One region of the Chryseobacterium sp. W4I1 genome, then DNA from elsewhere that is predicted to be linked to it. Evidence: riboswitches for the same ligand, from Rfam matches in the RefSeq annotation. Region 1 holds a riboswitch; each other region holds the start of a gene.

Region 1 (5,200 bases):
CAAAATATTATTTTTACAAAAAGCTTTCAAAAAGCAGACGCTATGAAAAAAACACTATTAACCATTGCTTTGATACTGTCTGCAACGGTTTGGGGACAAAAAACAACTCAGAAGACCAATAACCTGGTATTATACTCTTACCAGACTTTCAACTGTGACAATAAAGGATATTTCGATCCGGGAAAATATAAGAAAGAGGAAATAGACGGTGTTTATAAGCTTTTATACCAATTCAATACCGGGCTATTTGACAATCATACTGTTTTCAAGCTTTCCGATCTCGATGATGTCCGTAAAAATAAAGATATTTATCTGCAGCAACTGGAAAAACAGTATCAGGAAAAGAAAAAAGAGCTGTATGACCTTAAAGTTATTAATCTTCCGGAATGGAAAAAGCTCCATCAGGAAACTATTGAGACTTTTGAAAATGAATATCAGCTGAAAAAAGAAGATCTTATCGCCTATTCTGATCCTTCGACATTAAAAAAAAGTAAGTTTTACAGTACCTGCAAACCTTATATTGATGCCGTTTCATCTCCTGACAAACAGAAAATGTACGCCGTTTGGAAAAGTTTCGCTGAAGAGAGAAGTAAAGACAATGCAGATCCTAAATCTGTAATAGATAGATTCAAGGCGCAATTCAATGATCCGAGGAAAGATGATTATGCACTGATTCAACTGATTGGGTTCGGCTATTACAACTGTGCGAATGGCAGCTTCAGACCAGAGCCAGATGAGGAAGGAACACTGTATGAAAAATTTGACAAGGTCTTTACCAAGCTGAAGCAGGATTGTGATGAACCGTGATTTTTCATTAAAGATCGAATTTTTTTTAAAATTTATAATGGCAGTATCTCGTTTAGGTACTGCTTTTTATTTTAACATATTCATTCTTTATTCTTTATTCTTTATTCTTTATTCTTTATTCTTTATTCTTTATTCTTTATTCTTTATTAAAGAAATGATTGGTCTTTATTTCAGATAGCTGAACTGAGGTAGAAGGAATTCCATACTTAATCAGTCTGTCTATGATGTTTTCAAGATGGGCACTGTCTTTCAATACACATTCTGCAATGAGGCAGTATTCTCCTGTGATTCTTTTGCAACTGATGATTTCAGGAAACAGTCTGATATGATCTGTAAATATCCTGAATTCATCGTTTTTGAATTTCAGATGAATAATCACTTTGAGACCGTACCCCAACTGGTTATAATCAATATCTGCCGTAAATCTTTTGATGACGCCTGTATCTGTAAGGTTCTGAACCCTTTCTTTTGTAGCCGATTGAGAAAGGGAAATCATTCTCCCGAGCTCAGCATAACTAAGCCGTGCATTTTCAGTTAGCAATTGCAAAATTTTATGATCAATTTTATCTAAAACTATTTTCATTGTATTATTCAATTAAATCAGCTGAATTCATTAAAATTACAAAATTAAGCCATTAAATTCGCTTTAAAATAAAAATAATTAACAGGAAATTTGTCATAAAAAAATATGACTACAATTGAATTTGCAGACCACGGAAGTACACCATTTGAAAAGCTGATCGGGCATAATATTCATATCCTGAAAAAATGGAACAGTCTTGAAAAATTTTTTTCGAGAATACAGGTTTAGACTCTAATTTACTGGAACAGGTCCGCAGGACACTTGCATTTGGAAACGGCTGTGAATACTGCATGGTAAAAGGCGGAAAAGCGGAAATCAGCACTTCTGATCTAAAAATATCCGTGGCTGTGGGCTTCGCAGAACTTTTTTGTAAAGATCACCGTTCCATACTTAAAGCACATTTCGATATGTTGAGGGATTTTTTTTCTGAAAAGGAAATTTAAGAGCTGTGCACGTTTATAAGTTTTATCACTGCCTCTCAGAAATTAGGAAAGATCTTTAATCTGACAGAAGAATATCAAAAAGATGCAGTGGTAGGTATGGACCAATTGGCTTTATTAAAAGACCGGAATTAATGAGTTAACATTACAACAACAGTATCCGATTGGTTACTGTTGTTTATTTTCTAGATACTCACTCCATGAATATTTTTCACTTCCGCCATCACAAAAGTGCTGTGTGTGCTTCCTATGGAATCTACTGAGCCCAGCTTATTAAATACAAAATCCTGGTAATGCTTCATATCCCGGACCTGAACTTTGAGCAGAAAATCAAAATCACCTGAGATATTATAGCATTCAGCAACCTCATCGATCTGTAGAATATCTTCCACAAACTGATTTCCCACAGCACGGTCATGGATCTTAAGCTTGATCTGGCAAAAGACAGTAAAACCACGGTTCAGTTTTTCAGCGTCCAGAACAGCTGCATAATGTTTGATATACCCATCCTGCTCCAGCCTTTTCATCCGTTCAAAAACAGGTGATGCTGAAAGGTTAATTTCTTTAGCAAGCTCCTTAACAGTCAGTTTAGCATTTTTTTGCAGGATTCTCAGCAGCTGAAGATCCTTTTCATCCAGTCTTTCCACAGAATAATATTCTTTTTTAAATTGTATTTTTCAAAGATACAGAACAATTAACTTTAAATAATCTAATAAACAAAATAATATCCTTATTTATTTAATATAAACCAATCAATTCACTTAAATTAATATCTTTAGTCAAGATTTTGCTCTTCAACATACTTCATCAAACGGAAAAGGTTTTACTCAACGTAGATTAATAGGGAATCGTGTGAAAATCACGAGCTGTCGCGCAACTGTAAGTAACCACCTAAGGTTTTTGTCCGTTATATCCACTGCGAAAGCGGGAAGGATGACAAAAACTGTTACAAGCCAGGAGACCTGCCTGTTCCGGATTGACAATGCTTTCGCGGTCTGAAGCTTTGGGTCATACAGATGATACTTTTGAACGTAATGGGTCGTTTAATTTTAAACTGATTAAACAATTATTCTGATCCATCTCATAATTAATGGGATAAGTACGTCCATACCGTATCTGCTCTATTCCTCAGCATTTCTTTCTCCGACAGCATTATGAAGCGTTCAAAAGAGCTTTACCATTATTGTTTAATTTAAAATTTAAAAGAAATGCAAACGCACATCCTTGGCTATCCGCGCATTGGTAGCAAAAGAGAACTCAAAAAAGCCTGCGAGCAGTATTGGTCGGGCAAAACATCATTAACTGAATTACTGAAAGTTGGTAACACCATCAGCCAGCAAAACTGGAAACTGCAGCAGGAAGCGGGGATTGATCTTATTCCCTGCAACGATTTTTCGTTTTATGATCAGGTATTGGATATGATCCTGACATTGGGAGCCATCCCTGAACGTTATCTGGAAATTGCCTCTCAAAAAGCTGAACTTGATCTTTATTTTGCCATGGCCAGAGGCTATCAGAAAGACGGGCTGGACATTACAGCAATGGAAATGACGAAATGGTTTGATACAAATTACCATTACATTGTCCCTGAATTCCAGAAGAACCAGCAGTTCAGCTTATTTTCCCAAAAGATCATCAATGAATTCATTAGTGCAAAACAAGCCGGAGTGAATGCAAAACCGGTAATTATTGGTCCCCTTACCTATCTTTTACTTGGAAAAGAAAAAGAGGAAGGATTTGATAAACTGGACCTGATCGGGAATCTGCTTCCGGTATATATTGAAATTTTAAAAGATCTCCAAAGCCATGGTGCAGAATGGATACAGTTTGACGAGCCATTTTTAGGATTAGATCTCAGCAAAAAGGCAAAAGAAACTTATCAATCCGTTTATAAGGAACTCAGAAGAGAATTTCCAGATCTTAAATTTATTATTGCCACTTATTTTGAAGGTTTAAAAGACAATCTCTCGCTGGCTACTTCCCTTCCAGCCGATGTTTTGCATATTGATCTGGTAAGATGTCCGGAACAGCTGGATGAAATTTTGAATATTATTCCCCAAACACTGAGTCTTTCTCTAGGAATCGTAGACGGAAGAAACATCTGGAAAAATGATTTTGAAAAATCATTGAACTTCATTGAGAAAGCAGTCAATGCTATCGGTTCTGAAAGGGTTTTCATTGCCCCTTCATGTTCCCTGCTTCACTCCCCTTTTGATCTGGATTCAGAGAAGAATGAAGAGATCCTTTCTCCTGATATCAAGCAATGGATGGCGTTTGCCAAACAAAAGGTCTACGAAATTGTTTCTTTAAAAAAGCTGGCCTCTGGAAATGCAAATTATCCGGCTTTACAACAATTCGCTGAAAATAAAAAAGCGGTTGATACCCGGAAAACTTCACCGTTGATCCACAACCAACAGGTAAAAGACCGGGTAGATTTGACAACTGATGATGATGCACAAAGGAATAGCCCCTTCAGCAGAAGAAAAGAAGATCAGCAGAAAGTTCTGCAGCTCCCACTATTCCCGACTACAACCATCGGTTCTTTTCCACAGACTCAGGAAGTGAGAGCCTGGAGATCAAAATTCAAGAAAGGGGAACTTACCGCTGAACAGTATGATGATCTGCTTAAAAAAGAAACGGAAAGAACAATCCGTTGGCAGGAAAAGATAGGGATTGATGTATTGGTTCACGGTGAATTTGAACGTAATGATATGGTGGAATATTTTGGTGAGCAGCTTGACGGATTTGCCTTCACTCAAAACGGTTGGGTACAAAGCTACGGAAGCCGCTGTGTGAAGCCTCCAGTGATCTATGGAGACGTTCACCGTCCGCATCCGATGACGGTTTACTGGTCTCAATATGCACAGTCTTTAACGGATCAATGGGTGAAAGGAATGCTTACTGGCCCGGTAACTATTTTGCAATGGTCATTTGTACGTGACGATCAGCCCCGTTCTGTAACCTGCAAACAGATTGCATTGGCCATCCGTGATGAAGTGAACGACCTGGAAAAGGCAGGAATCAGAATTATCCAGATTGATGAACCGGCCATCAGGGAAGGTCTTCCGCTCAGGAAAGCCGAATGGCAGGAATATCTGAAATGGGCTGTGGAGTCTTTCAGGATTTCAGCTTCCGGTGTGGAAGACACTACCCAAATCCATACCCATATGTGTTATTCCGAATTCAATGATATTATCCAGAACATTGCCGATATGGATGCAGATGTGATCACCATAGAGTGTTCCCGAAGCCAAATGGAACTGCTTCAGGCTTTTGCAGATTTCAAATATCCGAATGAGATCGGTCCGGGAGTCTATGATATTCATTCTCCAAGGGTTCCTTCCAAAGAAGAAATGCTTGATCTCCTGAA
Region 2 (5,200 bases), 660 kb from region 1:
GGGACAGGCAGGAAGTTCGTTCACCTTTGAGGTGGCGGAGAAAAACAGAATTCCAAGATTTATAATTCATGCTGCAAAAAAGAAGGTAGAACATGATATAGTGAACCTTGATAAAACGATTGTCAAGCTTCAGCAGGAAAAATTTGAAGTTGAAAAACTGAAAACCGATCTTGCGGAAAGAAAGGAATCGGTGGAAGATAAACGGGACAATCTCCAGAAACTGAATGAGCAGCTGCAACAGAAACTTTTCAATTTCCAAAAGCTGTATGAGGAGGAGCACCGTAAGCTTCAGTTCGGAAATAAAATTGAAACGTTCATCGACAGTTATGTAAAAGGGAAATCGAGGAAGGATGTTGTTAAAGATTTTGTGAAGATCCTTGAACAGGAAAAGTTCAGAAAAATTGGAGCCGATAAAGACGAAAGCAAGCGTTTGCAGGTTGTGAAAAGAAAGATCACCCAGCAGCTTAAAAAGGATGATGTAATCGAAAAGATTGCTGAAACCAATGAAAAACTGGAAGAAAAACGTAAAACCGACCGTGCTGTCTGGATGAAAGAAGGCCAGCGTGTCCGTATTCCGGGAAGTACGAGTGTAGGAACAATAGAAAAGATTTCCAAAAATAAAGTGATCGTCAATTATGGAACTTTCAAGACAACGATTAATGCGGATGAACTGGAGAGAATTTAATGATTTAAAAAATATTGATTGGAAATTTACTTTATTGTAAATTTTATAGTCTTTAAACTTATAAAAATAGCGCTGAAAATTTCAGCGCTATTTTTTATAGATAGAATTTTCTTGTTACATTTGGATTATGGATAAAAGCTTAACTGTCCTTTGGATTTTTTATAGAAAACTAATTATTCCAAGTGTATTATTTTCTTTGTTAATCTCTTTTTTAAGCCAATTTACAATTGAAAATTTTGGATTATGTTTTCTCCTGATCTTTCCTTTACTCCATTTCTTTATTTATGATGTAAGACTCAGAGGGGAATATTTTTTTTATGCTAATTTTGGATTCTCAAAAGTACTTTTGTGGGCTCTTACTGTATCATTCAGCTTAATTATTAAAATCATTACCAGACTCCTATGAACAGGCTTCACATTGACAGTATCACCAAATCTTTCAGCGGGAGAAAAATCCTGCAGGATGTCTATTTAAGCTGTGAAACCGGAAAAATTGCCGGAATCTTAGGTCCGTCTGGCGGCGGAAAATCTACTTTATTAGAGATTATCTTTGGCACCGTAAAAGGGGACACTCAATTTATCAAGTTTAATGATACCATTCTTAAAAATATTTCTGACAGAAAAAATAAAATAGCATACTTACCGCAGCGGTCTTCGTTTCTTCCAAAAGAATGTAAGATCAGAGAGCTTATCTCCTTATTCTGTACCAAAGAAAATGAAGAAAAGCTGTACAGTCTAAAGATGATAATTCCTTTTTTAGATGAAACGGTAAGAAACCTATCGGGTGGTGAAAAAAAGATGGTTGAAACACTTATCATCACTTATTCTGACTCAGATTTCATTTTACTGGACGAGCCTTTCAGTGGTGTTTCACCTAAATCCGTTGACGAATTAGAAATAATTATTAAAAGCCAGACGCCATACAAAGGAATTGTCATTACAGATCATAATTATATAACCATTTTAAATATGGCTGACGATATGTATCTTCTCGCTGATACGCATTTAAGGAAGATAAAGGATATTAAAGAACTACAGCAATTTAAATATCTCCCTAAATCATAATTTGTTTTAGAAGAAATCAACATCGAACTCTTACAGGAGATTTTATACATATTCGGAGAATATAATAATTTAAGCAAATACAATAAGAATTTACCAATCAAAAAAGCATTTAATTTATATATTTGAGCGATCAAAAAATTTCAGAGCATGATTTCCATAAATAGAGCATTGTACTTATCCGCTTTCAGCCTTTTTTCCTTGGCATTTGTAAAAGGGCAGAATAAAGTTCCTTTCGGTGTGGTAAAGGCTGAAGAAGGCTACGCCAACGTACGGGTCCATAAGGATGACTATAGAAAAATCGTGGATAAGATCCGGATGCGAAAAGGTGATGTATTTGTTTATGTAAAACCTGCTCCGGGAGAAACGGAATGGATCTGGATAAAATATCCTGAAAAACAGGATGAAGAAAAACCTTTTGTAAGGTATGAAAATCTTGTGAAGGAAGGCATGGTGAATAAAGAACGGATTGCTTTCATCGATCAGCTCCCTCAGTTTACTCCTTCTAAATCTAAGAATGGAAAATCACTTATTTTTACAGATAACAGTAATCCTAAAATTCCTACCTCCCAAAGAACCAAAGTGGTAATCGATGTTTATCCTTCTAACGCCGGCTATAGAAAGCAGGAAAAAGATGCAGACGGAAAAATTCTTACTATTGATAAGATAAAACCATGGGGAATTAAAGATGTACTTCCTGAAGGGATGACCGAGATCAAATCGATCCGAGTGCAGCAGCCCGGAAGAGGTTCTGTTTTTGTAAGGGAAGCTATTAAGAATATGTTCCAGCCTACGATGGACTTCAATAATGTGGGAGTGACTGCTCTTGACAATGACCATATTTATCTTTATATGATCAACGGTTCGGGTGAGAACAGATATGTCACACTTTGGGCTATCAAGGAAGGAAGGGTCATGAGCCAGATTATTTACAATAGTCCGGAATAATTACTGTATTTCTCTGTAATATTCTTATTTTTGCACTGAAAAAGTTTAACGCTTATTCATCACAGAAACTGGTTCTGCTTAACGCAGATTAAAAGGGAACCGTGTGAAAATCACGGACTGTCGCGCAACTGTAAGTAACTGAAGTCTTTATCAAAGGATCCACTGTGCAGGGCACGGGAAGGAGGTAAAAGATGTTACAAGTCAGGAGACCTGCCTATTTCTTTAAACAAGAAACTTTCGCGATTTGAAGTTTATTGATCTGATGGACTGCTTCAGGAATTTCTATGGTTCCTGTCATTGTTCTGTTATTTTAATAATATTTCATTTCGCATTAATTAATAATGAAATATGACTACAGAAGAAAGAATTGCAGCATCCGAAACCAGAATTTTTAAAGCGGTTTTCCCCAATACAACGAATCACTATGACACTCTTTTCGGAGGTACTGCCATGCAGCTGATGGATGAAGTCGCTTTTATCACGGCAACCCGTTTTGCAAGAAAAAGAGTAGTAACCGTAAGCAGCGATAAGATCGATTTTAAAAAACCGATTCCTGCAGGAACGATTGTAGAACTGATTGGAAAGGTTTCCCATGTCGGAAAAACCAGTATGAAAGTAAATGTAGAGATTTTTACAGAGCAGATGTACTCTTACGAAAGGGAAAGAGCCATTGTGGGTGATTTTACTTTTGTGGCTATCGACGAAACTAAGAAACCTATTATGATTCTATAGATATAAGAGTTTCAGGCGGCCAAAGGCCGCCCGAAACTCTTATACCTTAATAAAAAATTAGTATTCTAAAGATTTGTATTACTTTGTTATGTGAAAGCTTTTTAAAATGGAACAGCAATTTAAAAAGCTTTTGCCTTTCATATGATAAATTACCTTACCACTTTTTCAGTCTCAAGACTGCTTTTCAACAACATTTCAAAAGCCTCTCCCATTTCATCTGATGCCCTTGTAATAGCATTTTCAAGCATATTTCTGATTTGCTTTTCAGTAACACCGGCTTCTGTCCAGCTTTTTCCGGACGTATGAGAATTCAGGATAAACGGCATGATGCGGTCAATGGAACAGGCAAAAATAGCATCGGGAGTTTTTTCTTCCTCAAATTCAAGCCACAGTTCAAAAAATTCTGTACGCAAAGGTTCATCGAGGATTCCAAAGATCTTTTGGGCTGAAATTTTTTCTCTTTCAAATTTTCCTACCATTGCTTTTTCATCAAAAAGGAAGGTGTCTCCGGCTTCAATTTCTACAAGGTCATGGATGGAAAGCATTCGTATCACCCTCAAAAGATCAATATCTGCACGGTTCTTGGCGTATGGATATAGGATCTGTGCCAGGATAATGATCTGCCACGAATGCTCAGCCGTGTTTTCCCTTCTGGAATCATCGAAATTGTAATTTCTTCTTTCTACGTTTTTCAGGGCATCTACGGCCAGGATAAAATCGATTTCCTTCTGTATCTTCATTTCTTTTAGTATCTTATTATTCGGATGTTTTTTTGACCACCCATTTATTATTGATCTTTTCTTTTATAATTACCTTAGCCGGATCTTCACTCATATCTCTTATTTTTTCGTAAACCATATCGATCCCTTTATTCGGAATCACCTGATATTGGTAGGTGTAAAGTAAAGAAGCTCCGGATCTGGCGTAAGTGGTTAATCGTTTACGTTCGGGGTCTACATCAAACATTCCCTGATAATTACTGGCTATATCAGTCAGTTCTGTACTGGGAACGAATTGTTTTTTTGTAGAATTAAAAACATATACATCAAAGGAAGCGCTACCATAGTTTCCGCCACTCCCGTTTCTTATGGCTATATCTTCCGTACCGTCAAAGTTGAAATCTCCAAAAACCACAGCATCATCATAAAGCATTCCATGGCTAAGTTTTACTGTGCCTGGGCTTGACAGTTTTATTTCTTTTTCAAAGTTCATGACAAAATCTTCAGAGGTAAGAGTCTGTAATTTCACACCGCTTTTACTGAACAGGGTAATAGCAGCTTTATTCTTACAGTTATTATTTTGACATTCTTCAACTGTAATCTGGGCATTATATTTTTCGGATGCATCTTCAACGGTAAACCGGTATTGTCCGAAGCAGAGAGGTCCCAGCATCAGAAATGCAGATAAGGAACGGTAAAATATAGAGCTATTTGTCATTTGGGGTTTATTTTTCATCAGATTTCTAAACAAAAATACAAATCATCGGTCAAAATTTATAGTTTTTCGCCTTATTTTAATCCCAATTAAATATCATCAAATTTTTAATTAAAATTTATACACCTAATAATCAGTATTTTAAATATTTTTATTTAAAAATTTCACTACTTTGTATTGCATATTACCATTTTAATTACATATCTTTGTAATGTAAAATCGGAATAGGTTCATCTAGCTAGGAACATTATTCTGAAAATATAACTAATTAACAAAACTTATTAAAGATGAATACTGAAAATACCAAAGCGCAAATGCGTAAAGGGATTCTGGAATTCT
Region 3 (5,200 bases), 2.4 Mb from region 1:
CGGTTCCTGTAGCAGCATCCACCAGGAAAAGGCTGGACGGAATATTGTAATAATCACCTCTGGAACTCACATACAGATCTCCGTAATTATCTTTTTTTATACGGTGAAGGTTGATAGCTACATCAATTTTTTTAGTTTGGGTAAAGCTGTTCAGATCAATAACAGAAACAGTTTTATCATAATTCGGAAACATATATCCTCCCGAGTTGGCCACAAAAAGCTGATTTCCTATCACTTCTATTTCTTCCGGTTGATATCCTACTACAACCTGTCTTTCAATGTTCAGTGATGTGGTATCAATTTCCACTACTTTCCCCGGAGGAGAGTTTGGATTCAGCTCAACGGGTCCGGCATAGCTGCTGGCATAGACTTTATTGCCTTTAAAAGCCAGATACCGGCAGTTCTGCAGCTGTATGGTTTTGATTCGTTTGGCTGTTTTCGCTTCCAATACCTCAATTTTATTGGAAACGTTCACCACTACATACATTTTGCTTCCGTAGATCATGATATGATTTCCCACATCACCCAGTTCTTTTACCACATTCGGGTTGATTTCTCCATAAATATTCTTGCGGTACTTTCCTGTCGCATAATCGAAATAATCGAGCGTACATTTGTTGCTGCCCATATTTCCTTCATTCAGAAGATAAAAGCCTTTAATAGGAGTATCTTCTCCGTTGCTTACCTCTTTTGTTTCCGAAGGAACTATATTGTCATCTGTCCTGCATGAGAACAGGAAGAAAAGAGTAAAAGCCAGCAGGCAAAAGTTTAGTTTTTTCATAATGTAAAGCTTACAATAAGTTTAAAATTTCTTCCGGGCATCGGATAATTCCTGACCATATCATAGTATTGATTAAGGACATTATTGACCTCAAAACCGGCTTTAATCTGACGAGAATGCCAGTTGAATTTTTTCTGAACGGATAAATCATGCGTATACCATGGCTGAAGATAATTGGCTTTGATATTATTCAGCTGGGCATCATAGCGCTCTCCGGTGTACATAAAACTGTAATTGAAACTCCAGTCTTTATAATCTGCCATCATGGTAAAGGTCAAGGCATGCCACGGCACATAGGAAATCTGGTCGCCATAATAGTCGTCAGTTTTATCGGTATAATCTCCGGCGCGCTGATAGGTATAGCTTACCAAAGGTTTCAGTTTCACTTTATTAATATCAAATTCAGCCTGAACATTCACGTCCGCCCCGATAATTTTCACTTCACCCAAATTCACCATCATCCATCTGAAAAGATTGGTAGTAGGAACGGCGATAATCTTGTTCTCTACTTCATTATAATAGCCATCCACTTTCACATAGATGCCTTTAAAAAATTGATGGTCATAGAGTTTCTCATAGGTAAAACCTGCGTCGTACTGGTTTGTGTATTCAGGTTTCAGCATCACGTTCCCGATCATGGTGTAATACAGATCATTGAAAGTAGGCATCCTGAACACTCTTTTGTAGAAAGCCCGAACAGTGAATTCTTTTGATTTGAGGGGCTGATAGCTCAGGAAAGCGGAAGGAGTCCATTCGGTTTTATCTGGAGATTTTGAATTCATTTTCACTTCTTCGTGGACAAAAGTTCCGAGAAGGCTTCCCAAAAATTTAAACCGGTTCCACTGGTAGGTCGTAGCAAAAGCAACGAGTGAAGTATATCGTGTAGGATATGAAAAATCCCTTAAACTGGCATCGAGATTATTATACTGAAAGTCAAAGCTTGCACTTACATCCCAATTTTGAGTAATAGAATAGATATTGGAATTGGAAAAATAGAGCTCTCTCTGAACATACGAATTATCTATCGGCAGAACAGTTGTTGCCACATTCACCGTATCTAAAAACCGGGTATAGTCATAGGCAAATTTAGCTTTGACCTGCGTTTCGAATTTTGGAAATAATTTTTTACGGAAACTGGCCTGAACAAAATAGTTCTCATCCAGCATCTGCTGACCTTTAGGCGTGAAATTATTATTAACAATGGCTGTGGGAACTCCACGATCGGAAATATAGCCATAACCACGTACGCTCCAGCTTCCGTCATTAATGGTCCCGTTTAAGGCCCCTTCAAAACGCTTCGCACGGATATAGGAATCATATCTTCTCGCAATGGTATCGTTGGCAACGGAGCCGTCAGAATTTTTCTTTTCGTATTTAAACTTATACAATCCATCACTCTGTACAAATTCTGAACTGAAACTTGCAGAAACTCTATCTGAAAGCTTCTGTTCCACACGGAAGGAAGGATTAAATAAACTGATGGAGCCTAATTTCAGCTTCACCGCTAAGTTGGTCTTCTTATCTCCTTTAAAAATAGGTGTTTTAGGCTGAAGATAAATAGATCCGGAAGATCCGAAATCCTTTGCAGGCTGGAAAATTTCACTTTTCTGACCGTTGTATAAAGAAATGGCTTCAAGATCATCCAATGAAAACTTTCCAAGATCCACGATTCCGTTCTGAACATTTCCCAGCTGGATACCATCATAGAAAACACCCACATGCTGGCTTCCCATACTTCGGATATTCACTGTTTTCAAGCCGCCCATCCCGCCATAATCTTTGATCTGAACTCCTGAAAAATACCTTAATGCATCAGCTACCGACTGGCTGTTCAGCCTTTCAAGCTGTTCTCCGGAAAGTACCTGTGCGGGAAGAATTTCTTTAAAATCTTTTTTGTAAAGCTGAATAGGAAGAATGGTTTTCTCTCTTATGGTGTCCCCGGATTGGGACAATAGAAATTGAGATGCTGCCACAAATAATGTGATAACACTTTTTTTAAACTGTGAAGCAGCAAATTTTCTGACCATTAGCTCATTTAGAATAATGTAGACGCTAATGGATATAAGATAGCAAAGACAAAGCACAGTTCTCACTGCACAAAATCATTGTTGTCCTAAGCTTTATTCCACGAAAGCATCAAACGTTCATCCTCCGGCAGGTCTTCTGACTTACTCCGTTTTTGAAATCCTTCCCATTAAAAAACAGTGGATATACTCTTCAAAAACTTTGATGTGGAGCTTACAGCAGCGGGTCTGTTCCGGATTTTCACCGGATTCCCTTTTAAGTGCTTTTTACAGCGCACCAGATTGCGGCAAAGATAGAAAATAACTTAATATATGCAACAATGGCATAATAAATTAATTCTCAATACTTTGAGAAATAACAGGTAGTTAAGAATATATGAAGAAGGTGGCTTCGAACCTCAGCCACCTTTTTTTGAAATATTATGAAGTGTACAAATTTCTATTGCAATAAATTAAATAAGCTGCATTTGGTGGCTGAGACTCCCGAAGCCACCATGATATTAAATTCCAAAATTGATAAAAATACTGAATCTGGATTTTGCTTCAATGTCGCCTCCCGCCAGATTGGAATACGCAGGCAGCATGACTTCCCCTCCCAAACTGAATTTTTTATAGGAAGCTTCAAAACCCAGTTTTCCATACAAGGCACTTCCAGCGGTATTGGGCAACTCTTCATCAAACTGTTTATTTTTATCGTAGACTTCGCCCTGAAGTCCGGCTTTGGCAGAGAAAATGGTGTTTTCATTGGCCGCAAGCTGGTAAAAACCTGTCGCTGCATAATTCCATTGGTTTCCGAAACGGTAATTCTTTTTATTTTCGGTTTTTACCGTATAATCTGTATTGACCAGCACAGCAAGCTTATTTTTTTGAAATTTATAATTCAAAGCGGCCTGATAATCCCAGCTTCCTGTTCCGAGCTGAAAACTTGGATTGACGCCGGAAGCTCCTTTTTCATCAAATTTCCCTAAAGGAATTTTCACACCCAAACCACCGTTAAGCTGATGAAAATTATCTTTGGAACTGATGATCCGGTAAATTCCCATCAGGTTCATATCTCCTATTCCATTAATGTTGATATCGCCCTGCATTGTTTTCTTCTCATGAAAATGAAATGGAAGGCTGGCGTATACACTCAGTTTTTCTGACAATGGAATCTTCCCCCAAACCTGCAGTGTATTGAAATACTGATCCTGAGTGAGATCTTTTACAAAAAGATTTTCTTTGGCTTTATAATGCTGGGCAAAATATTTGATTCCGATAAACTGAGGGTTCAGCAAAGATTCAAACCCGGAAGACCCGTTTCCTGCTGCGCAACCGCACGCATCGCAATCTTCCAGTACGATTCTATTAATTTCGTCTGCAATATAAATACTGTCATTGATTGTTTTAGCCTGACAGACTAATGAAAAAGTCAGGCTTAATAGTAAAATTATTCTGTTCATGGTCATTCTGCAAATTTTGGATTGGAAATAAAGGTTTTATCGGACAGGGTTTTCAAAAAGGCGATGATGAACTGCTTTTCCTGGGTATTCATGGGAATTCCGAGGTGTTCGTCCTGCTTCAGCTGTGGATCAAGATTCGGATTGTCTTCTACATTATCCGAATAGAAATTCAGAACTGCTTCCAACGTGTAAAATCTTCCATCATGCATGTAGGGTGCAGTATATTCTACATTTCTCAGACTTGGCACACGGAATTTCATCCAGTCTACCTGATCAAGGGTAACCCGGTAACGCCCGGCATCTTTGAACTGGGTATTGTAGTACATTCCTGTATTCCTAAAACTCTCGTCGGTAAATAATTCTCCGCTGTGGCAGGAGGAACATTTCTTCTGAAACAGTGTCATTCCCTGGATTTCTTCATTGCTAAGAACTGTATTCCCTTTTTTGTACCGGTCATATTTGGAATCCGCAGAAACCATTGTTGCCATAAACTGTGACAATGCTTTCAGAATTCTGTCGCCTGTAATATTTTCGTCTCCAAAGGCGGCTGCGAACATTTTTTTATATTTTGCATCAGCATTAAGCTTTCCTGCTGCTTCCGGCAGAGAACTGTCCATTTCAAAATCGGTTGTAATGGGTACCAGTGATCTTTCATCCAGATGGTGGCTTACTCCGTCCCAGGTATAATTTCTAAGAAAGGCCATGTTCTGAATGGGTGGCGCATTTCTGATTCCCAGTTTATCATCAATTCCATGACTTACAGGATGTCCGTGATGGGTAAAAGCGTATTCCTGGATATGACAGAATCCACAGGAAATGGTATTGTTTCTTGATAATCTTCCTTCATAAAATAGTTTTTTTCCTAGCGCTACTCCGTTTACCGTGATGGGATTTCCCGTAATATCAAATGTTATTTCAGGAAAACCAGAAGGCATTTCCATATTGTACGCTTT
Region 4 (5,200 bases), 750 kb from region 1:
TTTCGAATATGTTGCCGTGAAAATAAAGGAGGTAGAAGAGAAGGATCAGGTACGTAATTTCCAGCCGCCCATTACCGGAGAAGAGATTATGCAGATGTTTAATCTTAAACCGGGGAAAGAGATCGGAATCCTGAAAGAGAAAGTAAAAGAAGCCATTCTGGAAGGGGAGATCCTTAATGATAAGGAAGAAGCTGAAAAGTTTGTCATTGCTGAAGCTGAAAAGCTCGGACTAAAATATAATTAAGTTAAAAACTTATAGTAAAAATGCTTCGGCGGGACAAAGTCCCGCCGAAGCATTTTTGTTCCGTAAATAAATCCGGCCGCTTCGAAGAAGCGGCCGGAAAAAACACAAATGATGAAAAAAAATAAAAAATTTATAGATAATACCGAAGTATTAGTTTCTTAGTTTGCGTAAACTGAGTTTGAGCCTATACCTGCAGTGAATGATCTGATGATCCCTCCTGTAGTAGCGCTGTACACCACAATTTTGCTGGCCTGTGTAAATCCGTTGGAATCCGAAGTGAAAATCTTGTCATTAATTACACTGAATCCATATAAAGCAGAAAAATTATCAACACTGTTCGCTACCGTAAATAGAGGTGATGTAGGTACCCCTGTAGCGCTCATATCCATTGCATATACATTTTTTCCTGAAGAGAAATAAAACTTACCGTTTGAAATTTCAAGATTGGTAGCATTGGCAATACCTGTTAAAGTAGTGGTCTTCGTAATGCTTCCTGTGCTGGAGATCTGATAGATATAAGAATCGGCAGTTCCCGCAGCGATAGCATAAACATTTTGGTTATTAGATATGATCTTATTGATATTTCCGCTTGGTAAAGTGATCGTAGACTGAACGTTGTTCGTAGAAGTATTGATGTACGTGATCTTATTTCCAAAACCGAATGATGCGTTCTGCACGAAAATATTATTTCCGGCCTCTACTATTCTTTCAACAGCATCAGTGAACGGGATTTTTTTAATAAAAGAACGGTCAGAAAGCTTATAGATGCTTACAAACTTGTCACCTAGATATTTATCATTTGTTACATAAATATTGTTGTTGGCAAAAGCCATATAACGGGGTGTATTAAGTTCTGCTGTAATTTCGCCATTTGCTTTAAAATTATAACGGTTTGCGATTTGAATTTTATTAGAGTTGTTCAATAGCAGGTAAGCATTCTCACCGTTGAAAGCAATCGTCTGCAAAACATCACCTAATTTCGCACCTCCGTTGTTAAGAGAGAAAATATTATCCTGTTTCATGTTTAAATCTGCCGTTACGAAAGTTACATCACCTTCAGGTTTACCGAAAGTCCCTTCATTAGCGATTAAATAGCCATTGCCATAGAATATTTCCTGCTCTTCAATACTGTCGCTGCTACAGGACACAATGCCCAAAAGAAGTGCAAAAGCAAAAAGAAAATGTAGAATTTTGTTCAGTTTCATAATATTTTAAGTTTAAAAATTAATGGTTGCATAAATACTGTAGTTTCTCTTCGGCATCGGGTAAAGAGATACCGTTTGATAAACAGTATTGGTAAGGTTGTTTACCTTAAATCCTAACGTGTACTTTTTAAAAAGAGCGGCAGAAATTCCTGTATTTAAAATAAAATAAGGATCAATAGCTGTAGATCTGTTCTCATCCGTAGAAGTATAGGTAAGACCGTTGAGCAGCCCTTGTACATAAAGCTTAAAGAAAGAATACCCGTATTCTATATTTCCGACAGCTTTGTGTACAGGAACATACATCATCTGCATTTGAGTGTCCTTATTGATTGATTTTGAGTACGTATAGCCTCCATCCAGTCTCAAAGCATGTTTCCCAAACTTTTTGTTCCAGGTAATCTGCGATTCCAAACCATAAGATTCAGATCGGTAGGTATTGACTGGCGCCCAATATCCATACGGTGTAGGAAGCCAGGTAATCAGATTTTTGACGTCCATATAATACGGACTTAATGTAATTTTAAAATCTCCCAGACTGAACTCATGGTTCATATCAATATTCATGGAAGTCTCAGAAAGTAAATCCAGGTTTCCGCCCGGCTGCCAGTAAAGATCATTAAATGAAGGAAATCTGAAGTTTCTTGAAAAATTTACCCCTACATGATACCATTTCACAGCATCCCATTTTCCGGAAAAAGAATAAAGCAGCGGAGAAGATATATCCTCCACAAAATCTTTCTTGATTCCTGCTTCAAAACGAAGATCTTTCGTGGCAAAATACCTGATCAAACCGGCTAAAGATCCCACATTTCTGCTGATAGATCCAATTCCTGATTCATAGCCTTTACCTTTATTGACCTGGAACTCTCCAATAGCATTGATATTAATCTTGGGAGTGATGAAATAGTTGAAATCATCTTTGAAAATGTAGTTCTTTCCTGCTGCACCACTTGATTTAGGGAGATTGATATCTGAAAAATATTGAAAATTGTCCTCCGTATAAGCTGCTTTTAAGCTGTTGGAAATATTGCTTTTTTGAATATCCCATGCAATCAGACTTCTTAAAGTCTGCGCATTGTATTTCGTTCTATTGTAATTTTGTTCAAAAACAGGATAGTGCTGTGATGCATCAAACATCTGGTTCTGCCATGAAATGGTCTGATGATCGGCAATCTTATAAGAAGCTCCAATATTTACAGAAGTATTATAATATCTTCCGTTAGTATTATGGAATCCTGTACTTCCCACAACAAATTCAGGAACCTTATAATCATTTTGACTCGTTAAATAACTTCCCGAAACCTTCACACTTAATTGATCATTGCTGAAAGAAGCCTGTGCGAAATTATTATAAGTATCAAAAGAAGCGACTTCTGAATAAACCGAAGCTTTAAAACCCCTGTTGAAATCTAGAATATTATTTAAATGAATACTTCCTCCGATAGCTCCGCTTCCATAAATAACACTTCCTCCGCCCGCTTTTATATCAATCTGATCATAACCAAACAATGGAATATTATTAACGTCTCCCTGACCTAAAAAGCTGGAATTAATGTTGATCCCGTTCCATACAAATGCAGTCTGTTGAGCAGTTGTTCCACGGAATGAAGGGGAAGAAACAGCGCCACGTCCGTTTTCTTTAATATAAATAGAAGATTGAAAGCGTAAAAGTTCAGAAAGATTCGTTGAGTTTTTTTCAACATCTTTTGGGGTAAGGCTTCGTACCGGATGAAAAAGTTTTGCCTTACTCATTTGGCTATCGAAAATGTAAATGGTGTCAACTGCTTTCTCCTGTCCCAAAAGAAAGCTGCCATACGATGAACAGAGCAGTAATAAAGACCTTTTTATATCCATACTATTTTACTTTTCCTCCGAAAGTAATGTGTTTTTTAGTTATAATTCTGGCAGGTCTCCTGACTTTCGCTTTCTGCACCTTCCCGTATGAACAGTGGTTTTTTGCAGAATTTCTTATTGCGATTTACAGTTGCGGGGACAGTTTGGGCCTTTCACCCAATTCCCTATTATTTCCAAAATGCTGGAAACCAAAATTTTTGCAAAGATATGTTTTTAAATCAATTGTACAAAAAGGCAAAAAATTCAATTTTGAAAGTCAATTGTGAACGGTGGATTTTTGCTCAGTAACGAAATTTTTTAAATGAATAAATTTCAATAATCCTTTAAACTAAAAGCACATTCTTTTAAATTCACTATTCACTAGCAAAGCAAAAATTCACCATTCACAAATTCTGTCTTTACAAAAACGTAGAATCGAAATAAAACGGCAGCAGATCCTTGATTGAATGCACCTTCACCACTTCATCATTCATGCTTGAAAAATAAAGATCAATATTCTCATGCTGTTTCGTCTCATATTCTATTAAGCTTTGTCGGCAGGCTCCACACGGTGGAATCGGAGGATTTTTCTCATGGAATTCCTTAGGCCCTCCCACTACAAAGATCTTCTTTACTTTTACATCCGGAAAATTTGCTGCTACCCAGAAAAGAGTTGTCCTTTCCGCACATAATCCTGAAGGGTAGGCCGCATTTTCCTGGTTGTTTCCGGAATAAATTTCACCATTTTCCAGTAAAACAGAGCACCCCACAAGGAAGTTGGAATAAGGAGCATAGGCATTTTCACGTGCCTCTTTAGCTCTTTTGAATAATTTTTTCTCTATATCGTTCAGGTCACTGCTATTTTTAAAATGCTCGTAACTGATCTGTAGGTCTTTTTTCATATATTAGTACAACTAAAAAAGGGGGCCAAATGTACCTCTTTTTAATCAGTTAGGCAATATCTTTTTATTCATTGTTAAATTAAAAATTCAAAAAAATAAGATGCTATATACATCAATACCATTCAGAAATATAGAATTAAAAAACAGGTGGGTAATGTCTCCCATGTGCATGTATTCCAGTGATAATGGCATGGCCAATGATTTTCACTTTGTACACTACGGAAGCCGTGCACAGGGGGGAACAGGTCTGGTTATGGTAGAAGCCACCGGAGTAGAGCCGCGCGGAAGAATTACCAACCACTGTATGGGAATCTGGAATGATCAGCAGGCTGATGAACTGAAGAAAATTGTGGATTTTGTCCATTTACGTTCAGAAAGCAAAATTGGGATTCAGCTCGCTCATGCCGGAAGAAAAGGTTCCACCTGGAATAACCTGCAGATCCCGCTTGAAGAAGGTTGGGAAACTATTGCTCCAAGTGCTATTCCTTATCATCCTTCCGAACGAATTCCCCATGTGCTTACGGTTGAAGAAATTAAAGAGCAGGTGCAGAATTTTAAAGAAGCTGCCAAAAGAGCTGTAAAAGCAGGGTTTGACATTATAGAAATTCATGGAGCGCATGGATATCTTATCCACCAGTTTTTGTCACCGCTTTCTAATATCCGTACAGATGAATATGGAGGAAGTTTTGAAAACCGGATTCGCTTCCTGATTGAGATTGTGGACGCTGTTAATGAATATTTAGATGACAATACAGCACTGTTTGTAAGGATTTCCGGAACTGAATACGCTGACAACGGATGGAATATCAATGACAGTGTCGAATTAGCCAAAGTTTTGAAAGAACATTCCGTAGATCTGGTAGATGTATCAAGCGGAGGAAATATCCATGGGGCAAAAATATCCGTATTCAATGGTTATCAGGTTCCTTTTTCGTCCCAGATAAAAAATGAGGCAGATGTGAAAACCGGAGCTGTAGGAATGATCACCACAACAGATCAGGCAGAGGAAATCCTGC

Evidence for each region. A riboswitch is a leader RNA that binds a small molecule or an ion and turns the genes downstream of it on or off. The one in region 1 is predicted to bind cobalamin.
Region 2: linked by a shared signal. The riboswitch ahead of QF044_RS12295 (acyl-CoA thioesterase) and the one ahead of metE (5-methyltetrahydropteroyltriglutamate--homocysteine S-methyltransferase) in region 1 are both predicted to bind cobalamin.
Region 3: linked by a shared signal. The riboswitch ahead of QF044_RS20235 (TonB-dependent siderophore receptor) and the one ahead of metE (5-methyltetrahydropteroyltriglutamate--homocysteine S-methyltransferase) in region 1 are both predicted to bind cobalamin.
Region 4: linked by a shared signal. The riboswitch ahead of QF044_RS12715 (TonB-dependent siderophore receptor) and the one ahead of metE (5-methyltetrahydropteroyltriglutamate--homocysteine S-methyltransferase) in region 1 are both predicted to bind cobalamin.

What each region holds. Positions count from the first base shown of each region.
Region 1 is NZ_JAUSXQ010000001.1:1,997,582-2,002,781, forward strand. Features, by position in the region: gene QF044_RS09300 (hypothetical protein) at 43-807, shown strand; gene QF044_RS09305 (Lrp/AsnC family transcriptional regulator) at 944-1,390, opposite strand; gene QF044_RS09310 (hypothetical protein) at 1,496-1,618, shown strand; gene QF044_RS09315 (Lrp/AsnC family transcriptional regulator) at 2,016-2,477, opposite strand; cobalamin riboswitch at 2,632-2,815, shown strand; gene metE (5-methyltetrahydropteroyltriglutamate--homocysteine S-methyltransferase) at 3,039-5,200, shown strand, end outside.
Region 2 is NZ_JAUSXQ010000001.1:2,654,337-2,659,536, forward strand. Features, by position in the region: gene QF044_RS12280 (MutS2/Smr-associated SH3 domain-containing protein) at 1-685, shown strand, start outside; gene QF044_RS12285 (ATP-binding cassette domain-containing protein) at 1,088-1,750, shown strand; gene QF044_RS12290 (hypothetical protein) at 1,898-2,695, shown strand; cobalamin riboswitch at 2,748-2,928, shown strand; gene QF044_RS12295 (acyl-CoA thioesterase) at 3,044-3,427, shown strand; gene QF044_RS12300 (HD family hydrolase) at 3,577-4,167, opposite strand; gene QF044_RS12305 (FG-GAP repeat protein) at 4,184-4,864, opposite strand; gene QF044_RS12310 (PadR family transcriptional regulator) at 5,149-5,200, shown strand, end outside.
Region 3 is NZ_JAUSXQ010000001.1:4,348,894-4,354,093, reverse strand. Features, by position in the region: gene QF044_RS20240 (YncE family protein) at 1-781, opposite strand, end outside; gene QF044_RS20235 (TonB-dependent siderophore receptor) at 778-2,808, opposite strand; cobalamin riboswitch at 2,917-3,102, opposite strand; gene QF044_RS20230 (transporter) at 3,306-4,247, opposite strand; gene QF044_RS20225 (cytochrome-c peroxidase) at 4,250-5,200, opposite strand, start outside.
Region 4 is NZ_JAUSXQ010000001.1:2,745,646-2,750,845, reverse strand. Features, by position in the region: gene QF044_RS12725 (CCA tRNA nucleotidyltransferase) at 1-244, shown strand, start outside; gene QF044_RS12720 (hypothetical protein) at 403-1,449, opposite strand; gene QF044_RS12715 (TonB-dependent siderophore receptor) at 1,462-3,303, opposite strand; cobalamin riboswitch at 3,335-3,511, opposite strand; gene QF044_RS12710 (cytidine deaminase) at 3,702-4,184, opposite strand; gene namA (NADPH dehydrogenase NamA) at 4,285-5,200, shown strand, end outside.